Regions from separate parts of the Microbacterium sp. LMI12-1-1.1 genome, predicted to be linked through region 3. Evidence: predicted binding sites of a transcription regulator. Region 3 holds the regulator's gene; each other region holds the start of a gene.
The links. The regulator HrcA, encoded in region 3, represses chaperone genes, less so after heat shock. The targets are predictions, from matches to a motif close to TTNGCACTCGNNNNNNNCGAGTGCNAA.
Positions count from the first base shown of each region.

Region 1: a site for HrcA is predicted at 4,525-4,551, ahead of MRBLMI12_RS05110 (Hsp20/alpha crystallin family protein). Genes of this name have one in related genera too.
Region 2: a site for HrcA is predicted at 3,809-3,835, ahead of groES (co-chaperone GroES). Genes of this name have one in related genera too.

Region 1 covers NZ_JBEGIA010000001.1:1,043,003-1,049,028, forward strand. The annotation lists gene MRBLMI12_RS05080 (DUF2207 domain-containing protein) at 1-315, opposite strand, end outside; gene MRBLMI12_RS05085 (MarR family winged helix-turn-helix transcriptional regulator) at 358-798, shown strand; gene MRBLMI12_RS05090 (ABC transporter permease) at 1,035-1,769, opposite strand; gene MRBLMI12_RS05095 (ABC transporter ATP-binding protein) at 1,766-2,623, opposite strand; gene MRBLMI12_RS05100 (TetR family transcriptional regulator) at 2,688-3,299, opposite strand; gene MRBLMI12_RS05105 (thymidine kinase) at 3,371-3,955, shown strand; gene MRBLMI12_RS05110 (Hsp20/alpha crystallin family protein) at 4,015-4,470, opposite strand; gene MRBLMI12_RS05115 (L-serine ammonia-lyase, iron-sulfur-dependent, subunit alpha) at 4,673-6,026, opposite strand, start outside.
Region 2 covers NZ_JBEGIA010000016.1:796,744-802,769, forward strand. The annotation lists gene MRBLMI12_RS21620 (heavy metal translocating P-type ATPase) at 1-1,819, shown strand, start outside; gene MRBLMI12_RS21625 (metal-sensitive transcriptional regulator) at 1,899-2,237, shown strand; gene rarD (EamA family transporter RarD) at 2,240-3,157, opposite strand; gene groES (co-chaperone GroES) at 3,433-3,729, opposite strand; gene MRBLMI12_RS21640 (Hsp70 family protein) at 4,143-5,909, shown strand; gene MRBLMI12_RS21645 (LuxR C-terminal-related transcriptional regulator) at 5,934-6,026, shown strand, end outside.
Region 3 covers NZ_JBEGIA010000015.1:392,033-398,058, forward strand. The annotation lists gene lepA (translation elongation factor 4) at 1-1,091, shown strand, start outside; gene MRBLMI12_RS15815 (DUF1990 family protein) at 1,102-1,752, shown strand; gene hemW (radical SAM family heme chaperone HemW) at 1,760-2,977, shown strand; gene hrcA (heat-inducible transcriptional repressor HrcA) at 3,115-4,155, shown strand; gene dnaJ (molecular chaperone DnaJ) at 4,207-5,319, shown strand; gene MRBLMI12_RS15835 (16S rRNA (uracil(1498)-N(3))-methyltransferase) at 5,323-6,026, shown strand, end outside.

The sequences.
Region 1 (6,026 bases), on a different contig from region 3:
CGTGATGGAGACGAGCTGCGGGTTCAGCGGCGCCCCCTGGTAGTTGTCGGGGATCACCCGCCGCATGCCGCGGTTCTGGTCGGACTCGGGGAAGAGCGCGACGAACGTCTCGACGACGGTGAGCGCGCTGGTGCCGTCCTCGGCGCGACCGAGCTGGTACTCGACATCAAGGCTCTCGAAGGAGAAGTCCTCGACGTCCGCACGAGCGGGAGCGGCGCCCACGCCCGCGAGGAGCAGGCCCGCGAAGACGGCGAGCAGCAGCCCCATGACCACGAGACGGCGCGCGCGCCACGACGCGATTGCAGAAGACGCCATGGGGCCAGCCTAGGGTCCACCGCCTGCCCTACTCTTGACGATATGACCGACCGCCGTCTCGCCATCGACGCCTGGGAGAGCCTCTTCCGGGCCCAGCACGAGGTGTTCGGCGACATCAACGGCGACTTCGACGAAGAGATGCTGAGTCAGGCCGAGTACGACGTGCTCCTCACCGTCACTCGCTCCGACGACCTCACCGCGCGGCTGCGCGACGTCACCGCGAACATGCTCATCAGCCAGCCCAGCGTCTCGCGGCTCGTCGACCGCATGGTGGCGCGCGGACTGCTCACGAAGTGCGCCGATCCCGACGACGGGCGCGGGGCGCTCGTCCACGCGACGGATGCCGGTGCGTCGCTGTTCCGCCGCATCGCGAGCGCGCACGGCAAGGCCATCGCCGAGCGGATGTCGCTGCTCTCGGACGCCGAGCTCAGCCAGCTGCGCGACCTCACCGCCAAGCTGCGCAAGACCCAGCCCAGCTGCTGACTCCCGGCTCGGTCGTTGAGCGATCGCAGCGAGTCGAAACGCCCCGGCCGGCGTCGCACGTCGGCCCACTGCGTTTCGTCTCGCTCGTTCCTCGCTCGCTCAACGACCGGGCTCCCAGCTCGGTCGTTGAGCGAGCGCAGCGAGTCGAAACGCCCCGGCCGGCGTCGCACGTCGGCCCACTGCGTTTCGTCTCGCTCGTTCCTCGCTCGCTCAACGACAGGTGGTATCCGGCTGCCTCACGGGGTGCGGCGCCGGAGCGTGAGGGAGGCGAGGATCAGCGCTCCCACCGCGAATGCCACCACGACCAGAAGCGGACCGAACACGTCCCAGCCCTCGTCGCCGGCCGTCACGGCGTTGATCGTGTCGATGGCGTAGCTCAAAGGCAGCACCTTCGAGATCTGGTAGAGCGCCTCGGGCATGTCCTCGCGCGGCATGAACAGGCCGCCGAGGATGATCTGCGGGAACACGATCAGCGGCATGAACTGCACGGCCTGGAACTCGGTGCGGGCGAACGCACTGGCGAGCAGCCCGAGCGCGCTGCCGAGGATCGCGTCGACGACGGCCACCAGTCCCAGCTGCCACAGCGGTCCGTCGACGTCGAGGCCGCACACCCACACGGCGAAGGTGACGGTGATGACCGCCTGCAGCGTCGCCATCAGCCCGAACGCGAGGCCGTATCCGACGATGAAGTCGGCCTTGGCGATCGGGGTGGTCATCAGGCGCTCGAGGGTTCCCGACCGGCGCTCGCGGAGCGTCGTGATCGAGGTGATGAGGAACATCACGATGAACGGGAACAGCGCCAGGATCGGTCCGCCGAACTGGTCGAACACGCCCTCCTGGTCGCTGAACAGCCAGGCGAACAAGCCGACGAGCAGGCTCGGTGCGACGAGCATGAGCGCGATCGACCGCGGGTCATGGCTGAGCTGGCGGAGCACCCGCCCGGCGGTCGCGAGGGTGAGCACGCCGTTCACGATGCCCGCCCGTCGTCCGTGGGATTCGTCTGCGACTCGTGCGGGTGCCCTTCTCGAAGCTCGCGGCGCGTGAGCGGGTGCGGTTCGATGGGCGAATCGCCCGCGCGCGGCCCCTGAGCTTGCGCCTGCCGGACGGCGTCGCGTTCGATCAGCGTGAGGAAGGCGGCATCCGGATCCGTCGTTCCGGTATCGGCGAGCAGGCCGTCCGGCGTCGTGTCGGCGATGATCCGCCCCGCCCGCATCAGCACGAGGCGGTCGCACCGCACCGCCTCGTCCATCACGTGGCTCGAGACGACGAGCGTCGCCCCGGCGTCGGCCAGACCACGGAAGAGGTCCCACAGCTCGGCCCGGAGCAGCGGATCGAGGCCCACCGTGGGCTCGTCGAGCACTAGCAGCTCGGGATCGCCGAGCATCGCCACCGCGAGCGAGACGCGACTCTCCTGCCCGCCGCTGAGCGAGTCGATCGTCTGGTCGCGCTGGTCGGCGAGGCCGACCTGCTCGATCACCCGATCGACATCGCGACCGGGCGCTCCGACCAGCCGGGCGAAATAGCGGAGGTTCTGCCGGATGGTGAGGTCGCCGTACACCGACGCCGCCTGCGTATCGTACGCCACCCGCCGTCGCAGTGCGCGTGATCCGCCCGGCTCGCCCAGCACGGTGACCGAGCCGCCGGCGATCTTCTGCACGCCCACGATCGAGCGCATGAGCGTCGTCTTGCCGCACCCCGACGGACCCATCAAGCCGGTGATCTGGCCGCGTGGGATGTCGAGATCGAGAGACGTGAAGACCTCGGTCTTGCCGCGTCGGACGTGCAGATCGCGCACGCTGACGGCATCCGTCCTCAGGCTATTCATCACGTGATGAATAATGGGCCCGCCGTGCCCCCGGGTCAAGGGGTCCGGCGGTGACTCCCTGGCGTCACGAGCCGTAGAGGTAGCCCTGCACCGTGGGCCCCACGCGCCGGATCAGTTCGTCGACGGATGCCTCTCCCAGCGCCGGCAGTCGCAGGACGTAGCGGGCGATCAGCAGACCCGCGACCTGCGAGGCCACGAGCGCCGCTCGCAGCTCGGCGTCTTCGACGTCGAGCGCCCGGACGATGCGCGAGAGCAGCTCGCGCGAGATGAACCCCGCCAAGAGGGGCGTCGTGAGCTTGTTTCCGATGGTCGTGCGCAGGAGGGCCACGCCGCGACGGCGCACATCGGCGTCCTCCCAGGTCTCCAGCAGGTACCGCACGATGCGCTCGCCCACCTCGTCGCGGGGCCCTGCGAGGATCTCGGGGATGGCGAGGTCGGGCCGCATCGGCGCGCCCACCGTCTCGCCGAAGAGATCGGCCTTGGTGCCGAAGTAGTGGTGCACGAGGGCCGAGTCGACGCCGGCCCTGCCGGCGATGCCGCGCATCGTCGCGCCGTCGTACCCGAGTTCGCCGAACTCGTCCATGGCAGCGGCGAGGATCCGCTCGCGCGCGTCGGACTGCCCGGCGCGCGGGCGGCCGCGACGTCGCTTCGGCGCCGGCACGACGTACTCCACCACGGGGTCAGCCTACGTCGGCAGTCGACTGGCGGCCACGTGATCCGATTCCGGTCGGACGTAGTCTGGGCGCCATGCACACGCGCACTCAGGCGAGGCTGCAGGTCGTCGCAGGTCCCATGTTCGCCGGCAAGTCCGAGGAGCTCATGCGTCGCGTCCGCCGCGCCCGCATCGCCGGCCTGTCGGTCGATGTCGTGAGCCACGCCCTCGACGATCGTCGCGGCGAGGGGCAGGTCAGCTCCCACTCCGGGCTCAGCGTGCCGTCACGCTCGGTGCCCGACGTCGAAGCGCTCGTCGCCTCGGTCGAGGGCCGCGCGCTCGACATGGTCGCGATCGACGAGGCGCAGTTCTTCGGGCCGGACCTCATCGACGCCGTGAATGCGCTGGTGACGGAAGGCGTCGACGTCGTCGTCTCGGGCCTCTGCGTCACCTTCGACGGCCGGCCGTTCGAGCCGCTGCCGGCGCTCATGGCGATCGCCGAGGACGTCCTGAAGCTCACGGCGGTGTGCGCGGTGTGCGGTGAGGACGCGGCGTTCCATCAGCGACTGTCGGCCGGCGGCGCCGGCGATCCGCTCACTCCGACGAGCGACCAGGTGGGAGGCATCGAGTCGTACCAGGCGCGATGCCGCCGCCACTTCACGGGCGCGGCGCGAACGTAGGCGCCGGGAACGACGGATGCCTCGTCCCGGCCGGGACGAGGCATCCACTGTCAGAGCGCTTACTGCTCGATCGGCTGCGGCGCGTCGTTGGACTCGTGCGCCTGGATCGTCGGCGTGCCACCCTCGGACGTCACCTCGATCTTGCGCGGCTTGGCCTTCTCGCTCACCGGGATCGTCACGCTCAGCACGCCGTTGTCATAGCTGGCCGAGATGCGCTCGGTGTCGATGCCCTGGCCGAGGTTGAGCTGGCGCAGGAAGCTCGCCGCCTCGCGCTCGCGGGTGATCCACTTGACGTCGTCGCCGCTGGTGAGCGTGCGCTCGGCGCGGATCGTCAGCAGCTGGCCGTCGACATCGATGTCGACCGAGCCCGGGTCGATGCCCGGCAGGTCGGCGGTCAGGACGTAGTGGTCGCCGTCGCGGTAGAGGTCCATCGGCATGCGGCGCGGACCGCGGCGCGTGTCGAAGAGACTCGACGCAAGACGGTCGAGGTCACGGAACGGGTCGTAGGTTGCCATGGGAATCTCCTCTCTGTCCAGAAGTTGAGCCCACTTGGCTCAACTACGTTCAGATTAGCACTCTCACCATGCGAGTGCTAGATGGGTCCGCGTTCGCCGTGAACGAACACGGGCGCGGTTCGTCTCTGCGTTTCGACTCGCAAGCTCGCTCAACGACCGGTCGTTGAGCGAGCGAAGCGAGACGAAACGCCCAGACAGTTCGTCAGCACTCGATGACGTTGACCGCGAGGCCGCCCTCGCTCGTCTCCTTGTACTTGTGCGACATGTCGATGCCCGTCTGCCGCATGGTCTCGACGACGGCGTCGAGCGAGACGTAGTGCGAGCCGTCACCGCGCAGCGCGAGACGCGCCGCCGTCACGGCCGTCGACGCGGCGATGGCGTTGCGCTCGATGCAGGGGATCTGCACGAGACCGCCGACAGGGTCGCACGTCAGACCGAGGTGGTGCTCCATCGCGATCTCGGCCGCGTTCTCGATCTGCCGGTTGGTTCCACCCATGACGGCCGTCAGCCCACCGGCCGCCATCGCGCAGGCCGATCCCACCTCGGCCTGACAGCCGCCCTCGGCACCCGAGATCGAGGCGTTGGCCTTGAACAGCGAACCCAGCGCGGTGGCGGTGAGGAGGAACCGACGGATGCCGCGGCGACGGTTCGCCTCAGCCCTCTGCTCCTCGCTCCACTGCGCCGGCTCGGGAGAGCCAGGGGCCTGGCCGGGATACCCGAGCAGGGCGCTGCCCACGAGCTCGCCGTACGGGGTGACCGCGTTGCCCGCGCCGAGCCCGGAATCGGCGAGGAAGCGCCACCAGTACATCGCCACCGCGGGCACGATGCCGGCGGCGCCGTTCGTGGGCGCCGTGACGACCCTTCCGCCCGCCGCGTTCTCTTCGTTGACGGCGAGCGCGAAGGCGCCCAGCCACTCCCCCGGCAGCTCACGACGGCCGTCGGCCTCGGCAGCCTCGAGCTGCTCGCGGATCGACGCCGCACGTCGCTTGACACCCAGCATCCCCGGCAGCACGCCGCCGGTTCCGAGGCCCGCCTCGACGCAGGCGGCCATCGCATCCCAGATGGCATCCAGGCCCGCGGCGATCTCCTCGTCGGGTCGCCGGGCCTCCTCGTTGAGGCGTGCCGCCTCGGCGATCGTGATGCCGCGCTCATCGCACAGCGCCAGCAGCTCCTCGGCGCTCGCGAAGTCCAGGGGGAACACGCCCGCACCCGAGCCCGCGGGCCCCGCGCTCGTCGGCGGATCGCCCTCACGACGGATGAACCCGCCGCCGACGGAGTAGTAGGTCTCGCGGACGAGGAGTCCGGCATCCGTGGCGGGAGCGACAGCCGTCACCGACGACGATCCGGTCTCGCGCACGCCCGCCGCGGCCACCGCGCGCGCCGGCCCGTCGTCGGCCGAGGTCCACGCTTCGAGCGTCATGGCATTCGGGTGACCGGGCAGCCGCGTGCGCGGTGCGAACACGACGTCGCCGCGTTCGAAGCGCACGGGCTGGATGCCGGCGAGCTCGAGCGGCTGCCCGTCGGGCCAGGCGCCCCACGCCGAGCGCACGGCATCC
Region 2 (6,026 bases), on a different contig from region 3:
GCTCTACGCCCTGTTCCTCGGCCACGCCGGCATGCCCGGCATGACGCACGCGTTCGAGTGGTCGGTGACCCCCAGCGACGGGGCCGGCGACATCTACCTCGAGGTGGCCGCCGGGGTCACCACGTTCGTGCTCGCCGGCCGGTACTTCGAGCAGCGGTCCAAGCGCCGCGCCGGCGCGGCCCTCCGCGCCCTCCTCGAGATCGGCGCCAAGGACGTGGCGGTGCTGCGGCCGACGGGTGACGAGGTCCGTGTGCCCGTCGCCGACCTGCACGTCGGCGACGAGTTCGTCGTGCGGCCGGGCGAGAAGATCGCGACCGACGGCGTCGTGGCCTCGGGCACGTCGGCCGTCGACGCCTCGATGGTGACGGGCGAGTCCGTGCCCGTCGAGGTCGCCCCGGGTGACGCCGTCGTCGGCGCCACGGTCAACGTGGGCGGGCGCCTCGTGGTGCGCGCGACGCGCGTGGGCGACGACACCCAGCTGGCCCAGATGGCGCGCCTCGTCGAGCACGCGCAGTCGGGCAAGGCCCAGGTGCAGCGCCTCGCGGACCGGATCTCGGGCATCTTCGTGCCCATCGTCCTGCTCATCGCGCTGGCGACGCTCGCGGGGTGGCTGCTCACCGGCGCCTCCGCGTCGATGGCGTTCACCGCGGCCGTCGCCGTGCTGATCATCGCGTGCCCGTGCGCCCTGGGCCTCGCCACCCCGACCGCGCTGCTCGTCGGCACCGGCCGCGGCGCGCAGCTCGGCATCCTGATCAAGGGTCCCGAGGTGCTCGAGTCGACGCGCACCGTCGACACCGTCGTGCTCGACAAGACGGGCACCGTCACGACCGGTCGCATGACCCTCCTCGACGTCGTGGTCGCGCGCGGTACCGTGACGTCGGATGCCGCAGCCGGCGCCCGTACCGAGCTGCTGCGTCTCGCCGGAGCGCTGGAGCACGCCTCCGAGCACCCCATCGCGCAGGCGATCTCACGCGGCGCCGCCGACGAGACCGGACCGCTCCCCTCGGTCGAGTCGTTCCAGAACGTTCCGGGCAAGGGCGTGTCGGGCGTCGTCGAGGGGCACGCCGTGCTCGTCGGACGCGCGTCGCTGCTGGCGGACTGGGCGCTGGCCCTGCCCACGGAGCTCGCCACCGCGAAGGCGTCGGCCGAAGGGCTGGGACGCACCGCGGTGCTGGCGGCGTGGGACGGAGAGGTGCGAGGCCTCTTCGTGGTCGCCGACCAGGTCAAGCCGACGAGCGCCGAGGCGGTCGCCCAGCTGCGGGCACTCCGGCTCACCCCGGTGCTGCTCACCGGCGACAACGCCGCAGCGGCCCGTGCGATCGCCGACGAGGTCGGTATCGAGCGCGTGATCGCCGAGGTGCTGCCGCACGACAAGGTCGCCGTCATCACCCAGCTGCAGTCCGAGGGGCGCGTCGTCGCCATGGTCGGCGACGGCGTGAACGACGCCGCGGCTCTCGCACAGGCCGACCTGGGCCTCGCGATGGGAACGGGGACGGATGCCGCGATCGAGGCATCCGACATCACCCTGGTGCGCGGCGACCTGCGCAGCGCGGCCGACGCCATCCGCCTGTCGCGCGCGACGCTCGGCACGATCAAGGTCAACCTGTTCTGGGCCTTCGCCTACAACGTGGCGGCGCTGCCGCTCGCGGCGCTCGGCCTCTTGAACCCTATGATCGCGGGAGCGGCGATGGCATTCTCGAGTGTCTTCGTTGTGGGCAACAGCCTCCGGCTGCGGCGGTTCCGCAGCCTCTCCGGCGGCCGACCCGATCCCTCGCGGGCGAAAGCGCCCGCTGCTGCGGAGGCGATCGCCGCCTCCTAGCCGAGCTGCGACCTGCTCGCCGATCCTGCCCAGATACTTGATGGACGTTGTTCAGAATGAAGGACTCACAGACATGACGATGGACACGCACGGCGAGACGACCCTCGACCACGCCGCGTCGCCGGAGGGCGACGCCTCGCACCACGGCTACATCACCGACAAGGACAAGTACCTCAATCGCATGAAGCGCATCGAGGGGCAGGCTCGCGGCATCCACAAGATGGTGGAGGACGAGAAGTACTGCATCGACATCCTGACGCAGATCAGCGCCCTGACCTCCGCGCTCGAGGCCGTCGCCGTCGGCCTGCTCGACGACCACCTGCGACACTGCGTGGTGGATGCGGCACGCCTGGGCGGCGAGGCCGCCGACGCCAAGATCACCGAGGCCACGCAGGCCATCGCCCGCCTCGTGCGCTGATCTCAGGCGCCGGCGCGCGAACGCCGGGCGTGCAGAACCGAGTCGACGGTGAGCACCATCAGCGCCACCCACACGAGTGCGAAGCCGATCCAGCGCTCGAGGGGCATCGGCTCGCCGAGCACGAGCCAGCCGATCAGGAACTGCAGGATCGGTGCCACGAACTGCAGCAGCCCGATCGTGGTCAGCGACACGCGGCGGGCGCCCGAGGCGAAGAGCAGCAGCGGCACGGCGGTGATGACGCCCGTCAGGCTCAGCAGCACGGTGTGCTGCCATCCGCTCGACCCCATCGTGAGGCCCTCCGTCGCGCCCACGATCGCCAGCACGACGACCGCGATCGGCGTGAGCCACAGCGTCTCGAGGGTGAGACCGCTCACGGCGTCGACCGAAGGACCCACCTTCTTCTTCACCAGCCCGTAGACACCGAACGACGCCGCGAGCGTGAGCGCGATCCACGGGAAGTCGCCGTAGCCGATGACGATCACGGCCACCGCCGCAGCGGCTATGCCGATCGCCACCCACTGCGTCGCGCGCAGACGCTCGTGCAGCACCAGTACGGCGAGCAGCACGGTCGCGATCGGATTGATGAAGTAGCCGAGGCTGGTCTCGATGACCTGGTCGCTCAGCGCCCCGTAGATGAAGACCTGCCAGTTGACGTAGATCAGGAGACCCGCGACCACGGTGAGCCCCAGCACACGCGGCTGCCGGAAGATCGCCGCCAGCCGCGGCCACGTGCGCGTCACCGTGAGCAGCAGCGCACAGAAGACGAGGGACAGCAGGATGCGCCACGCCACGATCTCCCACGGACCCGTCGGCGCCAGCAGCAGGAAGTACAGCGGCAGGAAACCCCACAGCAGATACGCGCTGAACGCGTAGACGCCGCCCAGCGTGCGCTCGCGCGCCTCGGCGGCGGCATCCGCCACCCGACGGCTGCCGGTCGTCACACCGAGGTCCAGCGCGGTCGAGGGGTCGAGCCCGTCCACGGTGCCACGTTCCGACGGGGACGACTGCTCGCGACTCACCGAGTCAGCCTACGCCCGCCCCGCGCGGTGCCGGCCCGCTGCGCCGGCCCGCGGCATCCCTTCCCTGCCGAGCCTGCACGGAATCCTGCCATGCGGCGCCGCCCGAAGACTCCGGACATGACGAGAGGGCCGGATGCCGAAGCATCCGACCCTCGAGGTCACGCGCAGTGCGGAACTCAGCGAACGACGACTGCCAGGACGTCGCGAGCCGACAGGACGAGGAGCTCGTCACCGCCGAACTTCACCTCGGTGCCGCCGTACTTGCTGTAGATCACGCGGTCGCCGACGGCGACGTCGAGCGGGATGCGGTTGCCGTTGTCGTCGATACGACCCGGGCCCACCGCCACGACCTCGCCCTCCTGGGGCTTCTCCTTGGCGGTGTCGGGGATGACCAGACCGCTGGACGTGGTCTGCTCGGCCTCGACCTGCTTGATGACGATGCGGTCCTCGAGCGGCTTGATGGAAACCGACACGGTCTACCTCTTCTTTCTTGAGACTAAGACTCGTTAGCACTCTGACGTTGAGAGTGCTGATGACAGTCTAGGCAACGGTCTGGCACTCATGCAACGTGAGTGCCAATCGGGACGTCACATCGCGCGCGTCGCAGACACCTGGCGGAAACACAACTGTTACATGCCCTTGAGGCTTTGTCGGGCTCCGGCGTATCATCACAGCAGCGGCTCACTCTCTGGGGAGTGAGAACGCTGCGAGTTCGGGGGAGCTCGCACACGATGTGGGGGCATGCTTCAACATGGCTGAGCGGTATTTCCTGGCTGTGGATCTTGGGACCAGCAGGCTGGGGGCAGCGACAGCGCGCGTCGCTTCGGACGGCAGCATCACGGCTGCGGCGTTTCCACTCGGGCGACGCGCGGACAGCGTCGCGACGGTGGTCTTCGTCGCCGAGGATGGTGATCTCCTCTTCGGGGATGCGGCGGAACGCCGCGGCGTCACCGCGCCCGAGCGACTGATCCGCGAGTTCAAACGCAGCATCGGCGACGACGTGCCGCTGGTCGTGGGCGACCAGTCGATCCCGGCCGAGCAGCTGTACGCGCAGACCGTGGCGGGCGTCATCGACGCGGTGACCGAACGCGAGGGTGGCGCGCCGGCAGGTGTCATCGTCACGCATCCTGCCATGTGGGGTCCGCACCGTGTGGGAACGATCAGCTCGGCGCTCGCCGCGCTCGGCATCCGCGACGTGGAGTTCATCACCGAGCCCGAGGCTGCGGCGCGGCACTACGAGGCGTCGCGCGTGCTCGAGCCCGGAGAGACCCTCGCCGTCTACGACCTGGGCGGCGGCACGTTCGACTGCGTGCTGCTGCGCAAGACCGAGACCTCGTTCGAGCTCGTCGGAGAGCCGATGGGACTCGACAATCTCGGTGGCGCCGACTTCGACGACGCCGTCGTGCGCCACGTGCTGCGCTCCGCGGAGGTCTCGCCCGAGGCGCTGGACGACTCGTCCGCCGACGCGCGGGTCGCGCTGTCGCAGCTTCGTCGCGAATGCGTCGACGCCAAAGAGGCGCTGTCGTTCGACTCCGACGTCGTCATCCCAGTCCTGCTGCAGGCCGGCCGCTCGAGCGTGCGGCTGACGCGCGCCGAGTTCGAGGACATGATCGATCCGTACGTCACACAGACGGTCGACGTGCTCGAGGATGCGCTCGAAGCGGCAGAGGTCGACCCCGAGCAGCTCGAGTCGGTGCTGCTCATCGGCGGATCATCGCGGATCCCGCTGGTCACGCAACGGATCTCAGAGCATCTGGACCGCCCGACCGCGATCGACGCGGATCCGAAGGCGTCCATCGCGCTCGGCGCGGCCCACACGGCGCTCATCCGCGCGATGGATCGCGAGATCGCCGCTCCGGGCGAACTCGTCGTCTTCGAAGGCGCCTCGGCCGGCGGGCTGGAGCTCCTCGTGCCGGCCGGCGTTGCGCTCGCGGCACCGGTCGCCCCCGTCGCGGCATCGTCGGCTCACGGCGCGCGCCACTACATCGCCATCTCTGCCGCGGCGGCCTTGGTCGCCGCCGCGATCGTCTTCGGCAGCACCATGACGCTCGGCAACGGCAGCGGCACCTTCCTGTCACTGTCGGGCTGGGAGCAGGTTCCCGCACCCGCCGACGCCGACGCCGAGGCCGAGGCCGCCGCGCAGGTGGAGCCCGCCGGTGACACGAACGCCCCCGAGACGGCGACGGCGCCCGAGCCGGACAAGGGGTCGGGCGGCACGGCGAATCCGAAGGCCGGGAAGCCGACCCCCCGGAGCGACGCTCCCGTCTCGAAGGCGGGGCCGAACAAGTCGACCACCACCACGACGACCACGACGAAGGAAGGCACGTCCACGAAGCCGGCCGCCGGATCGTCGGGCACCACGCCGACGTCGAGCGGCGACGACACGCCGGGCCAGACGACGCAGCCGCAACCCGAACCGACCACCCAGCCGGAGCCCGAGCCGACGACGCAGCCGGAACCGGAACCGACCACCCAGCCGGACCCGGCGCCGGAGCCGGAGCCCGAACCCGAGCCGGAGCCGGAGCCCACGACTCCCCCGGCCGACCCCGAGCCGGAGCCCACGACCCCACCGGCCGACCCCGAGCCGGAGCCGGTCCCCGCTGATCTGCAGCCGGCCCCTGAGACCTCACCCGCTCCCGAGATCGTCCCCTGACGCCGGGATCGCCTGGGGAATCACATGTCAACGCCGACAGCCGCACTGGCTACGTTCTTCGACGCCGCCGACTTCACAGGATCGCGACACGCGCATCCTCTCATCGACGCTCTCACC
Region 3 (6,026 bases):
CGAGTCCCGAACCCGTCCCGACGAGGGGGCTCGGCGTCGGCGAGGTCGGCTACCTCATCACCGGTGTGAAGGACGTCCGCCAGTCCAAGGTGGGCGACACCATCACCACCGCGCGCAAGCCCGCCGTCGACGCGCTCGCGGGCTACACCGATCCCAAGCCGATGGTCTTCTCGGGCGTCTACCCGATCGACGGCAGCGACTACGGCGACCTGCGCGAGGCCCTCGACAAGCTGAAGCTCTCTGACGCCTCACTGCAGTACGAGCCCGAGACGTCGGTCGCGCTGGGCTTCGGCTTCCGCTGCGGCTTCCTGGGGCTGCTGCACCTCGAGATCATCACCGAGCGCCTCGCGCGCGAGTTCGATCTCGACCTCATCACGACCGCACCTTCCGTCATCTACGAGGTCACCACCGACACCGGCGAGCAGGTGACGGTCACGAACCCCAGCGAGTACCCCGACGGCCGGGTCGCCACGGTGAGCGAGCCCGTCGTCAAGGCCGCCATCCTTCTGCCGAAGGACTACGTCGGCACCGTCATGGAGCTGTGTCAAGGGCGCCGCGGGCAGCTGCTGGGCATGGAGTACTTCAGCGAGGAGCGCGTCGAGCTGCGCTACAACATGCCGCTCGGCGAGATCGTGTTCGACTTCTTCGACCAGCTGAAGTCCCGGACGCAGGGCTATGCGAGCCTCGACTACGAGCCCGCGGGCAGCCAGGAGGCCGACCTGGTGAAGGTCGACATCCTGCTGCAGGGCGACAAGGTCGACGCGTTCAGCTCGATCGTCCACCGCGAGAAGGCCTACGCCTACGGCACGATGATGACCGAGCGCCTGCGCAAGCTGATCCCGCGCCAGCAGTTCGAGGTGCCCATCCAGGCGGCCATCGGCGCGCGCATCATCGCCCGCGAGAACATCCGCGCCATGCGCAAGGACGTCCTCGCCAAGTGCTACGGCGGCGACATCACGCGCAAGCGCAAGCTCCTCGAGAAGCAGAAGGAGGGCAAGAAGCGCATGAAGATGGTCGGTCGCGTCGAGGTCCCCCAGGAGGCGTTCATCGCCGCGCTCTCGGGTGACGTCGAGGGAAAGGGCGCCAAGTAGGCTGGTCTGCATGCGTCGAGGAACCTTCCGTGACGACACCGTCGACTACGCCGCCGTCGGGGCGACGCAGGCGCCGGATCTGATGCACTACCCGCCGGAGCGCAGCCTCCCGGCGGAGCAGTCGTGGCGCATCGGCAGCGGGGAAGCCAGATTCCGTGCCGCCGGCGAAGCGCTGCTGTCGTGGACCGCCCAGCGCGGCGCAGGCCTCGAGCTGAGCGACGTGCGCCCCGCATCGGGCCCGATGTACTCGGGCGTCAGCTTCGATGCCGAGGGCACGCCGGTCGCGCCCAGCCGCTCGGAGGCTGAGCAGCGCTTCGACGCGGACGGCACGCCGTACGTCAGCGCGGGCACGACCATCCGCGTCGACGGACGCGTCAAGGGCCTGCGCGCCGACGCCGAGCTCCGTGTCATCTTCGCCGTGGAGGAGCCCCGTCGCGTCGGCTTCGCGCTCGGCACGGTGAGCGACTCGGTCGTCAGCGGCGAAGAGTCGTTCATGCTCGACTGGTACGACAACGACGAGGTGTGGTTCACGGTGCGGGCGTTCGATGCGCCGCGCGCGGTCCTCTATCGCGTGCTGCCCGGGCTCACCAAGCGCCGTCGGCGCGAGCTGTTCTCGCGGTACCTGCGCGCCATCTCACCGCTCTACACGACCCCCGCGTGAGCCGCTGATGGGCTCCGCTCTTCCGCTCGGCGAGCCTGTTCCCGCGGACGGCTCGCTCCCGTCGGGCATCCGCATCGATCCCGCGACCGATTTCGGCGTGTACCTGCACGTGCCCTTCTGCCGCGTCCGCTGCGGCTACTGCGACTTCAACACGTACACGGCGTCCGAGCTGCGGGGCGCGCGCCAGGACCAGTACGCCGACACGCTCCTGACCGAGATAGCGCTGGCCGCGCCGGTGCTCGAGCGCGCGGGCGGAAACCGCCCGGCCACGACGGTGTTCTTCGGCGGCGGCACGCCGACGCTGCTGCCCCCGGGCGATCTCGCTCGCATGCTCGGCGGCGTCCGCGACACCTTCGGCATCGTCGAGGGCGCCGAGGTGACGGTCGAGGCCAACCCCGACACCGTCTCGCCGGCGGTCGCGGCCGAGCTGGCGGCATCCGGCGTCACCCGGCTCTCGATCGGCATGCAGTCCGCCGTTCCGCACGTTCTCGCGGCGCTGGATCGCACGCACGACCCCGAGAACGTCCGCACCGCCGTCGCGGCCGCCCGAGACGCCGGTCTCGACGTCAGCGTCGACCTCATCTACGGCGCTCCCGGTGAGTCGCTCGCGGACTGGCACTCGTCGCTCGAGGCCGCCATCGCGCTGGAGCCCGACCACATCTCGGCCTATGCCCTGATCATCGAGGACGGCACCAAGCTCGCGCGCCAGATCCGCCGCGGCGAGGTCGCCGCGCCCGACGACGATCTGCAGGCCGACATGTACGAGCTCGCCGACGACCTGCTCGCGGGCGCGGGGTTCGACTGGTACGAGGTGTCGAACTGGGCCCGCGACGCCGCGCACCGATCTCGGCACAACCTCGCGTACTGGGTGGGATCGGACTGGTGGGGCTTCGGACCCGGGGCCCACAGCCACATCGGGGGAGTGCGGTTCTGGAACGTGAAGCACCCCGCGGCGTACGCGCAGCGGCTGGCCGCGGGCGAGTCGCCCGCCGCCGGACGTGAGACCCCGGATGCCGATGCCCGAGCGCTCGAGAGCGTGCTGCTGCGCACACGGGTCCGGGAAGGGCTCCCGGTCGGCGAACTGCAGGGCGAGGGGCGACACGCGGTCGCCGCGCTCATCGCGGACGGCCTCATCGATGGTCCGACGGCGTTGCGCGGGCGCGTGGTGCTGACGCGACGGGGACGCCTGCTGGCGGACGCCGTCGTGCGCGCGCTGACCGAGTGACCACGCGCGGCGCCCCGCCGCGGCTTCGCCGGGCGCGGCGTCGTTCGGCGATCCTGACGGGGTCATCGGATAGAATTGGCACTCCAGTCATGCGAGTGCCAGACGCCCTGGTGCCGACAGCAGCGTGAGGAGGCGGAATGGTCAGCGAGCGAGGTCTGCAGGTACTGCGGGCGATCGTCCAGGACTACGTCGACACGCGTGAGCCGGTCGGCAGCAAGACGATCGTCGAGCGGCATGCGTTCGGCGTATCCGCGGCGACGATCCGCAACGACATGGCTCTGCTGGAAGACGAGGAGCTCATCGTCGCGCCCCACACGTCGTCGGGACGCGTGCCGACCGACAAGGGCTACCGCGTCTTCGTGGACCACCTCGCCGAGATCCGCCCGCTCTCGTCGGCGCAGCGCTCGGCCATCGCGTCCTTCCTGGACGGCTCCGGCGATCTCGACGACGTGCTCGTGCGCACCGTGCGCGCCCTCACGCAGCTCACCGGTCAGGTCGCGATCGTCCAGTACCCGTCGTTCGCCCGCGCCAACGTCACGCACGTCGAGCTGGTCCAGCTGGGCGCGGGACGGATGCTGGTGATCGTCGTCACCGACACCGGCCGCGTGTCGCAGCGGCTGACCTTCGTCGGAGAGGACTTCGACGACACCGACCTCGCGCACATCCGCGCCCGCCTCGGCACGCTGCTGGTCGGCCGGCCCGTCCGCGAGGGGCTCCAGCGCATCGCCGAGCGGCTCGAGGTGCCGGATGCGCAGGCACCCGCGCACGAGCGAGCGACGGACGAGATCATCCGCGCGGTCGCCGAAGAGCTCGAGGAGTTCCGCCAGGACAGGCTCGTGATGGCCGGCAGCGCGAACCTCGCGCGGAGCGAATCCGATTTCCGCGGCAGCATCTACCCCCTCCTCGAGGCGATCGAGGAGCAGGTGACCCTGCTGCGGCTGATGGGCGAGATGGTGGCCGACGAGCAGGGTCTCGCCGCGAGCATCGGCCGCGAGAACGAGGCGTTCGGCCTGGCCGAGGCCTCCGTCGTGGCCAGCGACTACGACGCGACGGGATCCCTCGCCCGCGTCGGTGTGCTCGGCCCGACGCGCATGGACTACCCCACGAACCTCGCGACGGTCCGTGCCGTCGCGCGCTACCTCACGCGGATGCTCGAGCAGGACGACAACTCCCGCTGACGCTGACGCGCATCATCGATTCCGCGGCGGCGCCGCGGCAGGAAGGCGAAAGTGGCTGACCACTACGAGGTCCTCGGCGTCGCACGCGACGCCACCACCGACGAGATCAAGAAGGCGTATCGCAAGCTGGCCCGACAGCTGCACCCGGATGTGAACCCCGGCGAGGACGCGTCCGAGCGGTTCAAGCTCGTGACGCACGCGTACGACGTGCTGAGCGACCCCGATCAGCGGGCCCGGTACGACATGGGCGGGAGCGAGTCGCCTTTCGGCGGCGCCGGCGGCTTCGGCGGCTTCAACGACATCTTCGAGACCTTCTTCGGCGCGGCCGGCGGCTCGCGTGGCGGGCGCCCGCGATCGCGGCGTGAGCGCGGGCAGGACGCCCTCGTACGTGTGACGCTCGAGCTCGGCGACGTCGTGTTCGGCACGCACCGCGACATCGAGGTGGACACCGCGGTGCTCTGCGAGACCTGTCAGGGATCGTGCTGCCAGCCGGGGACGAGCCCCGTCACGTGCGACATCTGCCACGGCACCGGAAACGTGCAGCGGCAGGTGCGGAGCCTTCTCGGCAACGTCGTCACGACGCAGCCCTGCAACGTGTGCCAGGGTTACGGCACCACGATTCCCTACCCCTGCGCGACCTGCCAGGGTCAGGGCCGCGTGCGCGCGCGCCGCACGGTGTCGCTCGACATCCCCGCCGGCGTCGAGACCGGCCTGCGGCTCCAGCTTCCCGGCTCGGGCGAGGTCGGCCCCGCCGGCGGCCCGAACGGCGACCTCTACATCGAGGTCACCGTCTCGCCCCACGAGGTCTTCAGCCGCGACGGCGACGACCTGCTCGCCACGCTCGAGGTGTCCATGCCCGACGCGATCCTGGGCACCACGACGACGATCGAGTCGCTCGACGGTGCGGTGGACCTCGAGGTGCGGCCGGGGGTGCAGGCCGGCGACATCCTGACGATCAAGGGTCGCGGCATCACCCCGCTGCGCGGCTCGCAGCGCGGAGACCTGAGGGTGGGCGTGCATGTCGTGACGCCCACGCGCCTGGACCACAAGGAGCGAGCCCTCATCGAGGAGTTCGCCAAGCGGACCAAGGCGCCCGCCCCGCGGCTCTCGGAGTTCCACCAGGGTCTGTTCGCCAAGCTGCGCGACCGGTTCCGGAACGCCTGACCGGTGGCCCTCCACTTCCTCCTCGACGGGCCGGCGGGTGCGCCGGGCGACGCGGTGAGCCTCACCGGGGCCGAGGCGCACCACGCCTCCAGCGTGCGGCGGGTGCGCGTCGGCGAAGAGGTGACACTCGGCGACGGCCGCGGCGCCTGGCTCACCGGCGTCGTCGAATCGGTGGCACCTCGCGAGGTCGTGGTGCGCATCCGCGAGCGGGCGGATGCCGCGCAGCCGAGTCCCCGCGTGGTGCTCGTGCAGGCGCTGGCCAAGGGCGACCGCGACGAACTGGCGGTCCAGGCGGCGACCGAGCTCGGGGTCGACGAGATCGTCCCGTGGCAGGCCGCACGAAGCGTCTCGCGGTGGGACCTGGCGAAGGCGGCGAAGGGCCGTGCGCGCTGGGCGACGATCGTGCGCGAGGCTGCGAAGCAGGCCCATCGTGCCTGGGTCCCCGAGGTGGCGGAGCTCACCACGACCGCGGGGCTCGTGCGCCGGGCCGCGGCATCCCGCATGCTCGTGCTCGAGCCGACCGCGTCCGAGCCGCTCAGCGCCCTCGCGATGGAGTCCGGCGACGAGCGCGACGTCGTGCTCGTGGTCGGCCCGGAGGGCGGGATCGCACCCGACGAGCTCGATGCCTTCGCCGACGCCGGAGCGCGCCTGGTCCGGCTCGGCGACACCGTGCTGCGCACATCGACGGCCGGCCCGGCGGCCCTTGC